Regions from separate parts of the Vibrio apostichopi genome, predicted to be linked through region 2. Evidence: predicted binding sites of a transcription regulator. Region 2 holds the regulator's gene; each other region holds the start of a gene.
The links. Region 2 encodes CRP, which controls carbon source genes, mostly activating them, when cyclic AMP is high. Its sites were predicted from a motif close to TGTGANNNNNNTCACA; they were not measured.

Region 1: the regulator CRP is predicted to act here: its motif matches at 2,472-2,487, upstream of malT (HTH-type transcriptional regulator MalT).
Region 3: the regulator CRP is predicted to act here: its motif matches at 3,088-3,103, upstream of recB (exodeoxyribonuclease V subunit beta).

Annotation. Positions count from the first base shown of each region.
Region 1 covers NZ_AP028068.1:1,031,773-1,037,935, reverse strand. The annotation lists gene QUF19_RS21640 (glycogen/starch/alpha-glucan phosphorylase) at 1-2,109, opposite strand, end outside; gene malT (HTH-type transcriptional regulator MalT) at 2,677-5,385, shown strand; gene QUF19_RS21630 (polyprenyl-phosphate transporter) at 5,970-6,163, shown strand, end outside.
Region 2 covers NZ_AP028067.1:3,452,795-3,458,957, forward strand. The annotation lists gene QUF19_RS15535 (ABC transporter ATP-binding protein) at 1-495, shown strand, start outside; gene QUF19_RS15540 (TIGR02444 family protein) at 492-962, shown strand; gene QUF19_RS15545 (hydrolase) at 1,167-2,159, shown strand; gene QUF19_RS15550 (YheU family protein) at 2,270-2,482, shown strand; gene QUF19_RS15555 (phosphoribulokinase) at 2,560-3,429, shown strand; gene crp (cAMP-activated global transcriptional regulator CRP) at 3,671-4,303, shown strand; gene QUF19_RS15565 (DUF1338 domain-containing protein) at 4,488-5,279, opposite strand; gene astD (succinylglutamate-semialdehyde dehydrogenase) at 5,553-6,163, opposite strand, start outside.
Region 3 covers NZ_AP028067.1:753,832-759,994, reverse strand. The annotation lists gene recB (exodeoxyribonuclease V subunit beta) at 1-2,991, opposite strand, end outside; gene recC (exodeoxyribonuclease V subunit gamma) at 3,453-6,163, opposite strand, start outside.

The sequences.
Region 1 (6,163 bases), on a different replicon from region 2:
AACAACACCATCAACGTCTAGGCCGAAGATGTAGATGTTTTCATCGCCAACTTCTTCACGGATCTCAACGTTTGCACCATCCATCGTACCGATAGTTAGAGCGCCGTTTAGAGCCATCTTCATGTTGCCTGTACCCGATGCTTCTTTACCAGCCAGTGAGATTTGCTGAGAAACGTCTGCTGCAGGGATGATGATTTCAGCCATGCTTACACGGTAGTCAGGGATGAATACCACTTTAAGCTTGTTACCGATGCGAGGATCGTTGTTGATCTTCTCTGCAATCTTGTTAACCGCGAAGATGATTTCTTTTGCTAGGTGGTAACCCGGTGCTGCTTTCGCTGCGAAGAAACATACGCGTGGCTCACACTCGAAACCAGGTTCGTTAAGAATACGGTGGTACAGAGATAGAATGTGTAGCAAATCTAGGTGTTGACGCTTGTATTCGTGTAGACGCTTGATTTGCACGTCGAAGATAGCGTTAGTATCTAGCTCGATACCCATGTTCTCTTGAACCCAATCAGCAAGACGCTGTTTGTTTTCTTTCTTAACAGCCATGAATTCTTTTTGGAATTTCGCGTCTGTTGCAAACTTAGCGATACCTTCAAGCTGCTCAAGTTTTGCTGGCCACTCAGTACCGATCTTGCCAGTGATTAGCGTAGATAGACCTGGGTTACAGAACTTCAACCAACGACGTGGCGTGATACCGTTCGTTACGTTAGTCAATTTGCCTGGGAAGATTTCGTTGAACTCAGGGAACAAGTCTTTCTTAACAAGTTGAGAGTGAAGTGCAGCTACACCGTTTACTTTGTAAGAACCGATCACACATAGGTTTGCCATGCGAACCATGCGGTGGAAACCTTCTTGGATGATAGAAAGCTTCGCTTGCTTCTCACCGTCACCAGGCCACATCTTGCGAACTTCTTGCATGAAGCGGTGGTTGATTTCAAAAATGATTTCCATGTGACGTGGAAGAAGACGGTTGATCAGTGATTCAGACCAAGTCTCTAGCGCTTCAGGAAGTAGTGTGTGGTTCGTGTATGCGAACGTATGAGCACTGATTTCCCAAGCTTGGTCCCAAGTTAAACCTTTCTCATCGATCAGGATGCGCATCAATTCAGGAATCGCGATCGTTGGGTGCGTATCGTTAAGCTGAATCGTTTCTTGCTTAGGCAGATCTTCTAAAGAGAAACCTGCAGCTTCGTGACGACGTAGAATATCGCGAACAGACGCTGCTGAGTGGAAGTACTGCTGCATTAGACGCAGTGTCTTACCTTTCTCGTGGTTGTCGTTCGGGTAAAGCACTTTAGTGATGTTACCTGCATCGATTAGCGAGTGTTGCGCTTCGAAGTAATCACCGTTGTTAAAGCTTGCTAGTGAGAATGGTGCAATTGCCTGGCATTCCCAAAGGCGTAGCGGGTAAACCGTGTTTGACTCGTAACCTACGATAGGCAGATCCCAAGGCATTGCTTTTACTTCCATACCAGGAACCCAAGTACGAACTTCTTTACCGTCAACGAATTCAACTTCTACATGACCGTAAAAACCAATGTGTTGTGCTAGCTCTGGACGAGCCACTTCCCATGGGTAACCCTCAACACCGCGCCACGCGTCTGGTGCTTCTTGTTGGCGACCGTCTTGGAAAGACTGTTTAAATAGACCGTATTCGTAGTGAAGACCGTAACCTACTGTTGGGTATTCTTGAGCGGCACAAGAATCCATGAAACAAGCTGCAAGACGACCAAGGCCACCATTACCTAGTGATGGGTCACGTTCTTCTTCTAGAAGGTCAGTTAGGTTTTGACCTAGCTCTTCCATTGCATGAGTGATTTGCTCATACAGGCCCATGCTGATTAGGTTGTTACCTGTCAGACGACCAATCAAGAATTCTAGCGAAAGGTAGTTAACACTCTTCGCGTTTTTGATTTTTTCATCATTTTCAGTTTCTAGCAGGTCGAATGTTGTGAGTTCTGCTAATGCGCGACCCATTGCTAGGTACCATGCGCGGCTATCTGCATTTTCAATCGTTGTTGCGTAGGTTGCAGATAAATGTTTCTTAACGCTTTCTTGGAACGACACTTTATCGAAAGTTTTTTGCTGAGTTGGTTTCATTTCAGAAATCTCGCTTTTAATAGTTCTAATTCATCTGTGACATATCGTGCATGGTCACCATTAACTAAACATCCTCCCGCCCGTACGACTAACTAGGAGTAGATGGGAGGGCGTAGGGGGCGTACCCACATTGGGTTAGTGATCTGACTCTCATGTTCTGACTTCGAACAAAAACTTGGAGTGACTGGGATCACAAGCTCCCGTTCGATAACTTAACTTCAAATGATGTGACTTTTATTTAACCCATTTAAAGTCATTGCCAAATCTGAGTTTCAGATCACGAAAATATTTTCCGCCTCTCATCTTTTGCAGAGAAACATGTGTAGGTAAGGACAAAGTCACATTCACAAACCACCCCGCAAGGTGAGCAAAGTCACAAATAAAGGGCGTAGAACACTAAAAACATGCAGGAGTGCAAGGTTTCTGAGGAGGATCATAGTCGGTAACGTTTTGCTTCACGTAATATGAGTAAAGACTTAAGTAATTAGGCTAATGTCATTGGAGTGCACTCAACGATAGATTGGGATATTCCAGAACATAGCCACGGAATAGGTGTAAAACTTCGATATGTGGATCCCTTCGAAACTGACTCGTCCCGGCCGCTTACACAATGCAATCCTGCGACCTAGAGTTCTCGATCTGCTTCAGAATGCAGATTGCTACAAGCTCGTACTGTTCCGCTCTCCAGCGGGGTATGGCAAGACCACTATGGCTGCGCAATGGCTGGTAGATAAACCCAATGTGGGTTGGTACAGCATTGACGATAGTGACAATGATGCCTTTCGCTATATCAACTACCTACTTCAATCACTTAACAAAGCGACTCAAAATGCCTGTCCTAATGCCCAAAAACTGGCAGAAAAGCGACAGTTCTCATCACTGCATTCTTTGTTAAGCGAAGTGTTCGCCGAGATGTCTGAATTCCACCAGGAATGTTTCCTCGTGCTGGACGACTACCACTTAGTTAATAACGATGACATTCACGAGGCGATGCGCTTTTTCCTCAAGCACATGCCCGACAACCTAACGCTTGTTGTGACTAGCCGTGGGACACCACCACTTGGCACTGCAAACCTTCGTGTTCGTGATCTGATGATTGAGATTGGCAACGACTCTCTGGCTTTTGATACTGAAGAGACGACGCGCTTCTTCAATCAACGTGTCGCTGATGGTGTAGATGACACCACAGCTGGCAGTATCTGTACTTATGTTGAGGGGTGGCCTTCTGCACTTCAGCTTATTGCCCTTCAAGCACAACATCAAAAACGCACGCTGGCCCAATCGGCCGAGTCTTTCTCTCACTTTAACCATGCCCACCTTTGGGATTACTTGGTTGAAGAAGTATTCGATCTACTGGATAAAGAAACCCGACAGTTCTTGATGCAGTGTTCAGTACTTGATCATTTCAATGACGAATTAGTCTGCGCGCTTACCCAGCGTGAAGATGCACTGGGGATGATCGAGTCACTCAACCGATTTGGCTTATTCATCTACCCTCTTGAAGGCGAAAAAAACTGGTACCGCTTCCATAACCTATTTGGTGAATTTCTCGCCCACGAGCGCCAAGCTCGAATCCCACAACAAGAAGCCGAGTTGCACAGAAGTGCCGCGAAAGCATGGATCAAACAGAAAACGCCTCATCAAGCACTGCGACATGCACAACGCGCAGAAGATCCAGAGCTGATCATTCAAATTCTAACCGAACACGGTTGGCCGATGTTCAACCAAGGCGAGCTTTCATCGCTAGAGATGGCGATCAAGCAGCTCACCACGGACCAGTTATACAGTGAGCCGAAGCTATCAATGCTGCGCGCTTGGCTGGCACAGAGTCAGCACCGCTATGATCAAGTAGGCACTCTATTAGAAGAAGCCGAAACACAGTATCAAGCTCGAAACATAGAACTGGATACTCAGCAGCAAGGTCAATACAACGCCCTGCGTGCGCAAGTTGCTATTAATAGTAATGAACCAGAAAAAGCATTGGAATTGGCTGAGCTTTCACTAAGCCAGCTGAATACCACCGTTTATCGCAGCCGTATTGTTGCGACCTCTGTTGTTGGCGAAGTCAATCACGTAATGGGCAATCTAAGCCGTGCCTTGCCAATGATGCAGCAAACTGAAAAGCTTGCACGTCAATATCAGGTTTACCACCAAGCACTGTGGGCGATTTTGCAACAGAGCGAAATCCTGATTGCTCAAGGTTATGTTCAAGCGGCCTTTGAGCTGCAAGACAGCGCATTCAAATTGATTGAAGAGCATCAGCTTCAATACGTACCTCTGCATGAATTCTTATTGCGTGTTCGAGCTCAAATCTTCTGGTGTTGGAACCGATTGGATGAAGCGGAAGAGTGTTGTTACAAGGGCTTAGACATCCTTGGCCACCACTCGCCAAGTAAGCATCTACATAGCTATTCGATGCTGGCTCGTATCTCGCTTAGCCGTGGTGAAATTGATAAAGCGTCGAAGTTTATCGACCAGATTCAGCACTTGTTGCGCCAATCAACGTACCACGTAGATTGGACGGCGAATGCATCACTTTCATTGATCCTATTCTGGCAGGTCAAAGGCGATAAAGACGCCATTCGTGACTGGTTAAGTGTTGCAGTTCGACCTGAATCGGCGAGTAACCACTTCTGTCAGCTTCAGTGGCGAAACATCGTAAGATCTCACATCATCCTTGAGCAATACGAAGAAGCAGAAGAAGCGTTGGCGTTCTTGAAGAGTGAAGCACAACGTTCACACCTGATCACGGATACCAACAGAAACTTGATCGTTGAAGCCGTGTTACGCACGCAGATTAACGATGAAGACAGCGCTCGCGTATTACTTGAAGAAGCTCTGCACATGACCAACCAAACCGGTATGGTCGGTAACTTCTTGGTCGATGGTGGTACTATCGGGCATATCCTAGATAAGTTGAGCAACAAGCCAGGGTTAGGCGATTTAGAACGTCACCGTGCTCAGCAGATCATGAAAGATATCTCAACCACCCAACGTAGCCGTTCGGTTCACTTTGACGAAGACTTTGTTGAGAATCTGGTTAATCACCCGAATATTCCTGAACTGGTGCGCACTAGTCCACTCACCCAGCGTGAATGGCAAGTACTTGGTCTGATCTACTCTGGATTCAGTAATGAGCAGATCGCTCAAGAACTTGATGTAGCGGGTACCACTATCAAGACTCACATCCGTAACCTATACCAAAAACTCAACATTGCTAACCGTAAAGAAGCGATAAGCACAGCAGAGAACTTGCTGCAGTTGATGGGGTACTAAAACGGGTTCACGATTCGAGATTGATTCGAGATTGATTCGAGATTGATTCGAGAAAAACATAAGCTAGTCACCCATGGTGGCTGGCTTTTTTTTCGCTTGGAAATGAAGGAAATAGCAGGAAAAAATCACAGAGAACCAAATGACAGGCAAAAAAATAGCCAACCGCAATAATCGCGATTGGCTCTATATATTTGTGAACAAATCAAAGTTCACTAACAACGTCAGTTGGCTAGGTGACCCTCGGCTTAAGAAGGGTCAATCTATACAATGCAGTTAGCGTGCCAACTTTAATTTAGCGTTTTATAAGCCCTGCATCGCATAAAACCCGCGATTTTCACATGCGAATTGCAAAGTGCATTTGCAGAATGCAACCAAGATGCAATATTGATAAGAGACCAGTTTCATCGATAGTCTTAATGACAAATCACTAAGTGCTTGTATTTTAAATACTAGGCAAATGTTCACTTCAACTTATTGCCTTACAATTAAGAAGGTAATAAAAGCACCTCGCCAAAGGCATATTCATACTTTTTTTACACTAAAGTTTGTATACTGCACAAAATCACCCTCAACTCTATGAAGCAATGAACTACTTAAGTACTTTTTTCAAAGGCATGGCAATGGGCGCAGCCGACGTTGTCCCTGGCGTGTCGGGCGGAACCATCGCATTCATCACTGGTATCTACGATACCCTGCTAGAAAGCATTCGCAGAATTAACCCTAGCGTACTTGGCTTATGGAAACGCGAAGGCTTCAAAGCAGCGTTTAACCACATCAA
Region 2 (6,163 bases):
GAAGGTGCGATGGTTATCGTATCGCACGACCGTTACTTACTGCGTGCAACCACCGATGACTTGTATCTAGTACATGACCGTCAGGTTGCGCCGTTTGATGGTGATCTTGACGATTATTATAAATGGCTGACTGAACAGCAAAAAATTGAACGTAAAGAAGCGCAAGCGTTAGCTCCGGCTAAAGACAGTGCAAACAGTGCGGCATCGAAGAAAGAACAAAAACGTAAAGAAGCCGAGTTCAGAAAACTGACTGCGCCTATTCGCAAACAATTGACTCAGTTTGAAAAGAAAATGGATAAGTTGACGCTTGATCTTGAAGAGGCTGAACAGCAATTATCTGACACTTCACTTTATGAAGCTGAAAATAAGGCTAGACTGAATAAAGTACTCGCTCTGCAAGCGAGCAGTAAATCACAGCTAGAAGAAGTTGAAATGGATTGGATGTCCACTCAAGAAGAGCTTGAGCAAATGGAACAGGAAATGGATAGCTTATGAGCCCAGAGCACGCCCCGATATCACTAACACTGGAACGACTATGGCAATTTAGCCTTCAGTATTACAGTGTGCGCGGTGTAAAGGATGCGTGCTTAGCTTTACAAAACCAGTTCCACGGCAACGTCAATCTACTGCTGCTTCTCAAATGGCTTGATGAGCAGCAATTGTCTTTTGCTGAAGAAGAGTGGCACAAAGTACAGCAGTGCTTAAGCCGCTCTGAAACTCTTCTTCATAGTTATCGAGAGCTACGTAAGCATCTCAAACCTCAAGTCGTCGATTCTCTCTACCGCGAAGCGCTCCAGTTTGAGCTGCAGCTAGAGAAGCAACAGCAATCTGATCTCGTCGACTGTATCAACTCTCTACATCTCTCCTGCAATCAACAATCGCCACTCGCGTTTGAATATTGTCGGCTACTCGGCGCAGAAAACCTCTATGATGCTTTTTCTGAACCAGCCCCTCAGCCTTAACTCGTTACCTTTCCCTTTTATTCCATCAAGATCCAAGCTTAACCTCGATATTATTCAATCAGTTACTCATGGCGTATTTTTATAGCCCGTATCTGTGAAACCCTTGCGCTTATGCCGAGAATCAACCAAGCTCAAATAAAAACGTGGGCGTTTCGCTAAAAGCTCAACACTTTTCAAAGCCCACAAATAAGCATGGACTGTTTTATGACAATATTTACCGCTGCTGCTGGTTTATCAAATCCTCACCTACAAACCTTAGTGCCACGATTTATTAGAAAGCAGGCGTTGTTTGCTCCCCAATGGCAAACCTTAGAAACACCCGATGGTGACTTTCTCGACCTTGCATGGAGCGAATCACCAGATGACGACAATCCAAATCGTGACGATATAAAGAACAAGCCGATATTCGTGCTGTTCCACGGTTTGGAAGGCAGCTTTGAGAGCCCATACGCCAATGGACTGATGAACGCATTTGCTAAAGATGGTTGGTTATCCGTGATGATGCACTTCAGAGGTTGCAGCGGAAAACCGAATCGCTTAGCTCGTGCTTACCACTCTGGAGAAGTCGAAGACGCTCGCTTCTTTTTAAGGCATCTGCATTCAAGATTTCCCAATAACCCTAAGGTTGCGGTTGGCATCTCACTGGGCGGTAACATGTTGGCCAATTACCTCGCCGACTACGCAGATGATCCGTTAATCTCAGCGGCGACGATCGTCTCTGCCCCCTTTGACCTTGCTTGTTGTTCGAGTCGTATTGAACAAGGCTTCTCTAAGATCTATAAAAAGTACCTGCTCAATTCTTTGAAATCGAATGCGTTGAAGAAACATAAGCTGCTGCAAGAGAAGATTGGCATCTCAGCGGAAAGCATTAAGAAGATCGACAAACTGTATGAGTTTGATGAACGAATTACTGCGCCTCTGCACGGATTCAAGAATGCACAAGACTACTATGCCCAATGTTCTGCATTGCCTAAATTGAATCAGATTAAACTGCCCACACAGATCATTCATGCGAAAGACGATCCTTTCATGACCGATGATGTGATTCCAAAATTCGTTCTACCCGACAACATCGACTATCGTCTGTTTCAAAAAGGCGGCCATGTGGGATTCATTACAGGTAGCACGCTCAAACCAAGGTTTTGGTTGGAAGAAGCATTACCCGCCTACTATGAAAGTATTCAAGATTCGGCATAATGGCCGAGCCTTTGTTAAGGACTGAATGGTTAACGTCACTAGACACACCGATTAACACATCAATAAACTATTAATGAACATATCCATGAACATAAAAGAGAGAAGTATTTATGATCATCCCATGGCAAGACATCGCACCAGAAACGCTGGAAAACCTCATTAAAGAATTCGTGCTACGTGAAGGTACAGACTACGGTGACGTAGAGGTTTCACTGCAAAACAAGATTGACCAAGTGAAACATCAATTAGCCTCAAAGGAAGTCAGCATCGTGTTTTCTGAGCTGCATGAAACCGTTGATATTCAGGTCACAAAACGCTTCTAAGCTGCGCTCATAAAGGAGCCGTGTTATAGTGGTAAACGATTGCTAACAAGTAAGTTACTCAAAAGACAAGGGTTGTCATGTCCGCTAAACATCCAATTATTGCGGTGACGGGTTCATCTGGAGCCGGCACCACCACTACCTCAGAAGCCTTCCGTAAAATGTTCAATATGATGGACGTGAAGGCAGCTTGGGTTGAAGGGGATAGTTTCCATCGCTTCACTCGACCAGAGATGGATGTCGAGATCCGTAAGGCGCGTGAGCAAGGTAAGCACATCAGCTACTTTGGTCCACAAGCTAACGATTTTGGCGCATTAGAAGAGTTCTTCCGTCAATACGGTAATGAAGGCACGGGCAAAGTCCGCAGCTATCTACATACCTTCGATGAAGCCGTTCCTTACAACCAAATGCCCGGCACATTTACGCCATGGCAAGAGATCCCAGAAAATTCGGATGTGATGTTCTACGAAGGCCTTCACGGTGGCGTAGTCGATGGCGATATTAACGTCTCACAACACGTCGACCTGCTTATCGGCATGGTACCTATCGTAAACCTAGAGTGGATCCAGAAATTCGTTCGTGACACACGCGATCGTGGGCACTCTCGCGAAGCGGTGATGGACTCTATTGTTCGCTCAATGGATGATTACCTTAACTACATTACCCCGCAGTTTTCGCGCACTCATATCAACTTTCAACGTGTCCCAACCGTAGATACATCGAATCCACTGAACGCCAAAGGGATTCCAAGTTTAGACGAAAGCTTCGTTGTTATACGTTTGCGTGGCATCAAAAACGTCGACTTCCCTTACCTTTTGGCAATGATTGATGGCTCATTTATGTCACGTCATAACACGCTTGTGGTGCCAGGAGGCAAAATGAGTTTTGCTATGGAGCTCATTGTAAGGCCAATCCTACAACAACTAATCGAAACCGGAAAAATAGGTTAACAAAACGACATTCTGGTTGATTACTTTTCATACCGTGATCATGTGCACAATTTTGCGTAAAAAATCGTAGCTTGGTCACGATTAAAATCAAGAAATAGTACCTGAAAAAGGATACTATTCTTAAACGAAACACAAGATAGCTTGCAGCACTCAACGAGTGCTCTTATCCTAACTGAGTCAATTCAGGCTTAGCTAAAATACGGAAAGCGGCAAGCATACCCTGCAGAGGAAGTGAGATATTATGGTTCTAGGTAAACCTCAAACCGATCCAACATTAGAGTGGTTCCTTTCACACTGTCATATTCATAAGTACCCTTCAAAAAGTACTTTGATTCATGCTGGTGAAAAGGCAGAAACCTTGTACTACATCGTTAAAGGTTCTGTGGCTGTTCTTATCAAAGACGAAGAAGGTAAGGAAATGATTCTTTCTTACCTAAACCAAGGCGACTTCATCGGTGAACTTGGACTTTTCGAAGAAGACCAAGAGCGTACTGCGTGGGTTCGTGCTAAATCTCCTTGTGAAGTAGCTGAAATTTCTTTCAAGAAATTCCGTCAACTTATCCAAGTGAACCCAGATATCCTGATGCGCCTTTCAGCACAAATGGCGAACCGTCTACAAGTAACTAGCCAAAAAGTTGGTGACTTAGCGTTCCTTGACGTAACAGGTCGTATCGCTCAAACGCTACTTAACCTAGCGAAACAGCCAGATGCAATGACTCACCCTGACGGCATGCAAATCAAGATCACTCGTCAAGAGATTGGCCAGATCGTTGGTTGTTCTCGTGAGACAGTAGGTCGTATCTTGAAGATGCTTGAAGAGCAGAACCTAATTTCTGCACACGGTAAGACTATCGTGGTATACGGCACTCGTTAATCTCGATTAACTGAGCCAAAAATTTGAAAGCCACCAAATGCGAATTTGGTGGCTTTTTTGTTTTCTAAAGATCTTGAGAACAGATGCGAGATGCGAATGGAACACTTACAACTTCCAAACGCAAACACTCTCGAAGCGAAGCGTACCCACATCTCTAGGGCAAAGCCCGTGCTCGTATCTTTCTTTAACCGTTGGTGCTTTCGAAGATCTTATCCGCTGATGCTGCAACGAATCCTGTATAAAGCTCACCATTGGCCATCGCATAACGCTTAGCGAACTCATAGAAGCCACCAGGAATCATCTCATTGCCTTCAACAAATGAAACTGGGACTTTGTCTGCCATTGTTGATGATTGCTCTAATAAGACCTCTGGAGAGCCTTTAACCTCACCACCAGATGCATTGATAGTGAAGCCTGATTCGCTCAGGTAATCATTCACTGCCTGCACTTCATCAAAAGCGTCGAGTTGATTCACGCTCACCGTGAAGTGGTTTGCACCGTAACCATGAGCTGCGAGCCAAGAAGCGTATTCACTCTCTTTTGCCAGCACTTGGAAATCCGCGAAACTCAGATCCCAAAGACGACCACCAAACAAGAACTCATGACCTTGAAGCTTGCTTGCATCGACTTGCTCAACCAACTTAGCAACGATCTGTTGTAAGTCACTTGAACACTCCTCTACCTTCAACTCACTAATGAACACTTTCGGCTGATTTGGATCTGGGTGCTCGTAGTGCTTAGCTACTAGCTTCTTACTCTCAAACAAGTAATCGCCACACGCCTTGTAACCCAGCTCAAGGAAAGGCTTGGCCAATGTTTCAATACCTAACGGTGCAACATTGAAAGTACGCAGTGCAATATGATCATTAATCAGAGCTTCGTCTTCTTTCAGCAAGTGATGTACTTTCTCAGCCGATGGACAAAGCCTGTGGATGTAATCGTCCCATAGTGATTTAAAGAGTAGATCGGGCGTCATGGTGACTCCTTGTCAGAGGTTCTAGCAAGCTAGTAATTTGGATTAGAAAGGGAGAGGCTGGACATAGAGTCAGCAGCCATCAGCCTGTGACATACTTGTTCTATTATTATCTATCGCCCAATCGAGGTGTCGGACGTGGGTGAAAAGAGGAAGCGATAACATCGCTTCCTTATTACACAATTAACCAATGAAGCTGTTAGTCATGAGCCTAAAGCTCATAAGCTTATGATTTATAAACTTTTGATTCATGAACTTATAGCTTAAGAGCCAAAACTACAGCTCAATACCTGGGCTAAATGTCGCTGGCAGTTGAGTTTCACCGCCTTCCATTGACGCCATTGGGTAAGCACAGTAGTCAGCCGCGTAGTAAGCACTTGGGCGTAGGTTGCCTGAAGCACCCGGGCCACCAAATGGTGCATCACCACTTGCGCCTGTTAGTTGGCGGTTACGGTTAACAATACCCGCACGGATATGGTCAACGAAGTATTCCCACTCTGAATCGTCGGTTGAAACTAGGCCTGCAGACAAACCAAAGCGTGTGTCATTTGCCAGTTCAACCGCTTGCTCTAACGATTGGTAACGAACCACTTGCAGCAATGGGCCGAAGTACTCTTCATCTGGCAACTCAGCAATGTTGGTTGCATCGATAATACCCGGAGAAACAAACGCCGCTTCACCCGCTTTTGCTTCAACTAGGCTTACACCACCTAGCGATTGCAGATTAGCTTGTGCGTCCAGAATAAACTTAGCTGCCGCTTCAGAGATCTGTGGCCCCATGAAAGGTGCTGGCTCAGCGAATGGCTGATCGACACGAATCTTCAAAGTAGCCGCAACGAGCTTATCAAGCAGTTGATCGCCCTTCTCTCCAACAGGAACATACAAGC
Region 3 (6,163 bases), 1.1 Mb from region 2:
GCTGGTTGCTGGCTCGGTAAATTCAACATCCTCAAATAAGGTGTGCAAAAAAGTACCTGGGCGAGCGCCGCGAGGGAACGTGAATATAGAACGTTCAGGTTCAATCAGTTCCGACTCATCGTGCTCATCAGCCGAATCAATATCGAAACCTGACACCTCGATGGTAGCGTCATGGCTCGCGCCGTGACTGCCTTGTTTTACAAGCCCCGAGTAACTGGTGATTCGCCAAGCTCGGTCAATTGAAGCCTTCAATTCACTAGCATGTAAGTCTTCACTCACTTGCTCCGTTTGTACAAACACTTGCTCATGAGCGGTTGGGGTTTCGGCTAACAACACACTTGAGTTCTTACCCTCAATCGCTGACAAAGCTTGATTCAACTCGGCAATGCCTTGCTCTTGTCCGTTTTGAACCAAGTAGCCCATGGCACTCAAATGAACACCGGTCGGCTCTTTGGTTGAGCGCCCTTTACGTAAAGGAGCCATACCAATAAAACAGCCATAAACCGCACGAGTCAGCGCTACATAAATTAAGCGCAAGTCTTCCGCCAGTCGCTCTTTATCCGCTTGTGCTAAAGCACTATCACTGCCCGTAATATCAAGTACCGTGGTATCTGAGTCATGGTCGTAGAATTTACCTTCACTCGCTTCACGATAGCTTGCAACGAACGGCAAAAATACTAGATCATATTCCAAGCCTTTCGACTTATGAATAGTGACGATTTGAACCAAGTTTCTTTCTGATTCAAGGCGTTGAATGTCGTCTTCACTGCCGCCTAAACCATTTTGTGCATCTGATATCGCTTCTGCCAACCAACGCAGTAAGCCATAGTCGCTGTCGAGCTCTTGCCTAGCTTGTTGCAGCAGCTCGCCAATGTGCATCAAGTCAGTGAGTGAGCGCTCACCATTTTCTTCTTCCAGTAAGCGTTCCGCGAGATGTCTTTTACTGATCACGCTGCGCAACATTGGTAACACGCCGCGCTGTAGCCATAACTTACGATATTCTCGAAATTCGTTAACGACGTTTTCCCACACCACTTCATCGTTGTTGAGTTCGTCCAATGAAGCCGCATCCAGAGCAAACAACTCTGAGGCTAAACTAGCGCGTAATGCTCGGTCATTTTCAGGCGTCAGCACCGCCTGTAATAAACGCTGAATATCTTGTGCGACCAAGCTGGTGAACACACTGTCTCGGTTGGACAAGTACACGCTCGCGATACCTTGTTCAGACAACGCATTTTTAATTAGACGCCCTTCACTACCGGTTCTAACCAAGACAGCAATATCACCCGCATTCACGGCATGTTGTTTTTTACCGTTATCAAAATAGGCTTGTTGGTTTTGAGAGGCAGTCAGAATGGTTTGAATTTGACTCGCCGTCGCCTCAGCCATCGCCTTGTGATATTCGCCTTTTGGTAGTGGCTTGTCTTCAGCCTCTTGCAGCCAAAAGGTAAGTGCGCGCTGAGTTTGACCATTCATCACCCATTGGCGTTTGTCGGCCGATGGACTAGCAGCAACGGGTAAGAATGGAATGTCTTGGTCGTAGATAAACGGGCTGTCCGAATTCATAAACACTTGGTTTACTGCACTGACCATATCGGAACTTGAACGCCAGTTAGTGCCTAAGGTGTAGTGAGCACTAACTTGGTTTCTCGCCTTAATATAGGTAAAGATATCTGCGCCACGGAATCCATAAATAGCCTGCTTCGGGTCACCGATCATAAACAGGCCGCATTGCGGGTTATCTAGGTAGATTCGGCTAAAAATACTGTATTGCAGCGGATCGGTATCTTGGAATTCATCGATCATCGCCACTGGGTATAAGGTGCGGATTCTCTCCACCAGCAGTGATTGCTCATCCACATCAATCGACGCGGATAACTGAGTCAACAAATCATCAAACGATAACCATTGCTTCTGCTGTTTCGCCTTAGCTAGCATGGTTCGACAATGAGTAATCGCATGTGCCAACAATGGGGCTTTTAGATCTGCAGGAGAGTTTAAGAAGCTCTCAATAGCCTCAAACACCGCGTGTTGAGGAGCCGTACCTTTTGGTGTTTTTTCAATTAGGGTTGCTTGAGAGAACTTCTCTAATTTATCTGGAAACTGGTAATCATGAGTGTCGCTCTGCGCCCATGCTGTGACGGCTTCTAACCAAGTAGGCAGAGACTTCTTGGTGTAGCTGCGTTTGTTCACATCTGAACCTGAAATCAAAGCCAAAAAGTCCGCTTCAGATTCACACCACAACGCCTTAAGTTGCTTCACTTTATCTAGATTCTGATTGTGCAGAGTTTGCAAGTCACCCGACATCGCATCTACCGTCAATTTCAGCGGAGATCCTGTCAGATAACGATTTACGTCTGCTAATAATGCAGCAGGCGAACCCCAAATATTTCGCACCTCACCAGCCAGTTGAATTGGTAGCGGGTAGAACTGTTTACGCCAATAATCGGCAACCACTTGCGCTTTAAGATGGCTTTCATCGGTCACAAATTCATTATCAAATCGGCTGCCAGACTCAAAGGCATTTTGAGTCAACATACGCTGACAGAAGCCGTGAATGGTGTATACCGCGGCCTCATCCATTTGTCTTTCGGCATTGAGTAGAGTTTTCGCCGCACCAGCATGATCTTCGATGGCTTGTAACAAAGGAGCAATCACTGGATCGTCACTTTGCCCGCGAGCAAACGCAATACGTGCATCATGAATTCGCGCGCGAATACGATCACGTAGCTCTGCCGTTGCCGCTTCCGTAAAGGTCACCACCAAAATTTGGTCTACGGTAAGCGGCTCATGGTGTCGAGTGGCTTCAGTCAGATCACCTTGTTGCGCAGCCGTGCCGTGCCCGAGCAGTAGGCGCAAGTACAAGCCAGCAATGGTGAATGTTTTACCAGTACCCGCTGATGCTTCAATTAAACGCGCGCCATGAAGTGGAAACGTCATGGTATCGAGTGTCTGTGGAGCGATTACCTGAACACTGCTTGTGGTCGTCATGCCTTACTGCCTTCTGATAAATGTGTTGTTACAAATGTGACCTAGCGTGGAAAACGTCATTCAATTTACGTCCTACGCTGATTTGTTAATAGTTAGTGCGATCTCTCTCACGGATCAATTCAGATCGCCTCGCTACTATGCGCCCACGAGTTCAGGAGCGCGATTCGAGTTTTATACTCATGCGTTACTTTGAACCACAGAATAATGGTCCCTCTGACCTGTGGCCGTACAGCGAACGCCCTACACTAATAATGATTTACTGGCGGCCACTTTATTTCCTGTACCCTGACTTCTCGCAAGTCACTATCTATCGCTTTGACTAAGCTTATACCTCGATTATCTCTAACCTTTTGATAAGCCAAGCACTCCAAGTTTAAATCTAACTCTTTATTTTCTATGCCTTTATTCAAGCACATCTCTTTGACGTTAGTATCGTTGGCGACCTTGCTGATCACTGCCGATTATTCCTGATCTTCAAGATCGGCAGCGGCAAGTCTTGCGGCCTGTAACACAAGCGTTGAATACATACGCGACTCAGCAGCTAATCCATCATCCCACTTAGGCCAGATTCGAGAGATGTAGGTATCTCTGCCCTCGCCCGTAAAGGCGAAGCTGTCATTAAAGGTATCGGCCATTTTCTTAAGAGACTTTTCTTCGTCATCAACCCACTTACCACGACTAAAGCCAGCCTCAACGCCAGCCAATGCGCTTTTCGGGAAATAAGGCAGTGGTGCTGTCATGCCTTGATAAAACAGTCGTACTAACTCAGCCAGTAAACTCTTCGCCTGCTGCGCATCGCCGATAGGTTGTAGCGTTTGGTGAACCACGCCCTCTTTTCTGTCGTAGCCGATAATATGGGTCGTTTTTCCGTGTCCCATGACTGCACAACATAGATGATCAATCCACGCTGCCAAATAATCTTGAGAGCGTATTTTACCGCTACGGAAACGAACTAGACCCGATTGATAGTTTTGAGTTAACCAACCCATCAAGCGAACAGGTTTGCCTTCGCCTAACACATCAAGTTCGATATTCACTTCGAGATCTTGTTGCGGTGATCCACTCACAAATCGAATCTCTTTGGCTAAGTCTTCCGCTTGAACACGGTTGGTTTCAAATTCAATATCACCAAAGGCTCCGACCGGTAAACGACCCTGTGCTTTTTGCTCAGAGACAAACAGTCGCACTGCTTCGTCTGCACCTTCAGGGTGGTCTAGCAGCACTTGCAGCAAAGCATCCTTAAGCTGGAAACTCTCTAAACCATTAAGCACGAATGGCTCATCATCTTCCATCACAGGAAGTGGCGGCTCAAACACCACTTTTAGACGGCGGTTAAAGAAGTACTGCACTGGCAAACGCCAAAAACGCTGTAACTCAACCAAGTCTAGTTCTAACGGATACGTTGCACCCAACAAGTAATCATCCAATGCGCGATTGAATTCACCACTGCGTTCACCGGAACGGTTAGCCGCTGGAAGCCACTCTTTGGCATAACTCAACACATGGCTCGCATCACCTTGAGTAAACGCAGTAGGGCTGAACGGTGTCATGGTGTGTTCAAAACTGATCGCTTGAGTCAGGTTGATGCCTGAATCATCACTTGGTAAGGCTTGGTCTTCACTTAAGCAGTAGTTCTGCTGGCAGTACTCGATCAACTCTGAAACCAACACCGATGGCACTCGCTCAGTATTATCTTGAATCGAACGGCCAACATAGCTGATGTACAAGCATTCTTGCGCTGACAGCATCGCTTCTAAGAATAGATAGCGGTCATCATCACGGCGAGAACGATCGCCAGGACGCGTACGCCCATTCATCAAATCAAAGCCCTCTGGCGGCATTGAGCGAGGGTAAACCCCATCATTCATACCTAACAAACAGACGGTTTTGAACGGGATAGAACGCATCGGCATCAAAGTACAAAAGTTAACTTGGCCAGCTAAGAATCGCTGGCTAATACGCGCGCCAGATAACTTATTATTGAGGTACTGATAGATAATGCTTGGCGACAGTTCTTGTTCATACAAGGCATCATCAAGCTGTTCATTCAATTGCGAAAGTGCATCGCGAATCGACTTAAGCACCACCTCACCTTCTAGCTCCACTGCAAAGAAATCATCAATCATTTTCAGCAAGGTTTCACGCCACATATCGATAGATTGTGTTTCAGTTAAGCGTTGACGGTAATGTGCGATGCGGTCAATAAAGTGCGCTAACTTACCAGCAAGTTCGGCGTTAATGCCTTGAACTTCGTTATAAGCAGCAATCGGAGAGTGTTCAGTTTCAAACAAACCTGCAGAATCCGACATCGCATAGCCCAGTAACATGCGCTGAATACCAAAGAGCCAAGTGTTTTGCTCGGTCGCAGGTAAATCAAATTCTGTCGCAGTTGATGCATCAACCCCCCAACGAATACCGGCTTCTTCAACCCATTGCTTGGCTTGCTCGAATTGAAACTCATCAATACCAAAGCGTGCCATCATCGCAGGAATTTCTAATAGTTCTAGCAACTCAGACGCTAGACAACGCGTATTCGGTAGCGCGACCAACTGCATGAAGGCGGTCAGAATTGGGCTTTCTTGGTCTGCGGTTCTATCAGAGATCGAGTAAGGGATATAACGCTCACCCGGAGCATTACCAAATACCGCCTGAATCGCTGGGCTATAGGCATTGATGTCAGACACCATTACGATGATATCGCGTGGTTTTAGTGTCGGATCGGCATCAAACATCGCCAACAACTGATCATGAAGAACTTCAACCTCGCGCATTGGACTGTGACACGCATGTACGGTCAGCGAGCGATCGCCAAGCTCAACCGTTTGCTTGTGATCACTGGAATCCAAGATTTGATCATTTCGATACTCTTTGAGTTCGAGAATGTCAGATTGAATCTGGTGAAGTAAATTATCAGCCTTAATATTTACAAAAGCTTCAAACTCACCACTATCTCCCTCTGATAATAAACGCAGATTATCTCGGCCCAACTTACCCATAGAAGCTAAAAGGTTATTACCGACTGCATTATCGATATGCAAGTCATCATGAACGACATATTTAGCCCCCTCCATAAGAGAGGATGAGCCAGCATCAGCAATAATATTATTTGATAGAGCTAACTTTTTTCGTCGCTTTGCATCAAACCTTGCAAGATCTTTAAGACTATCAATAT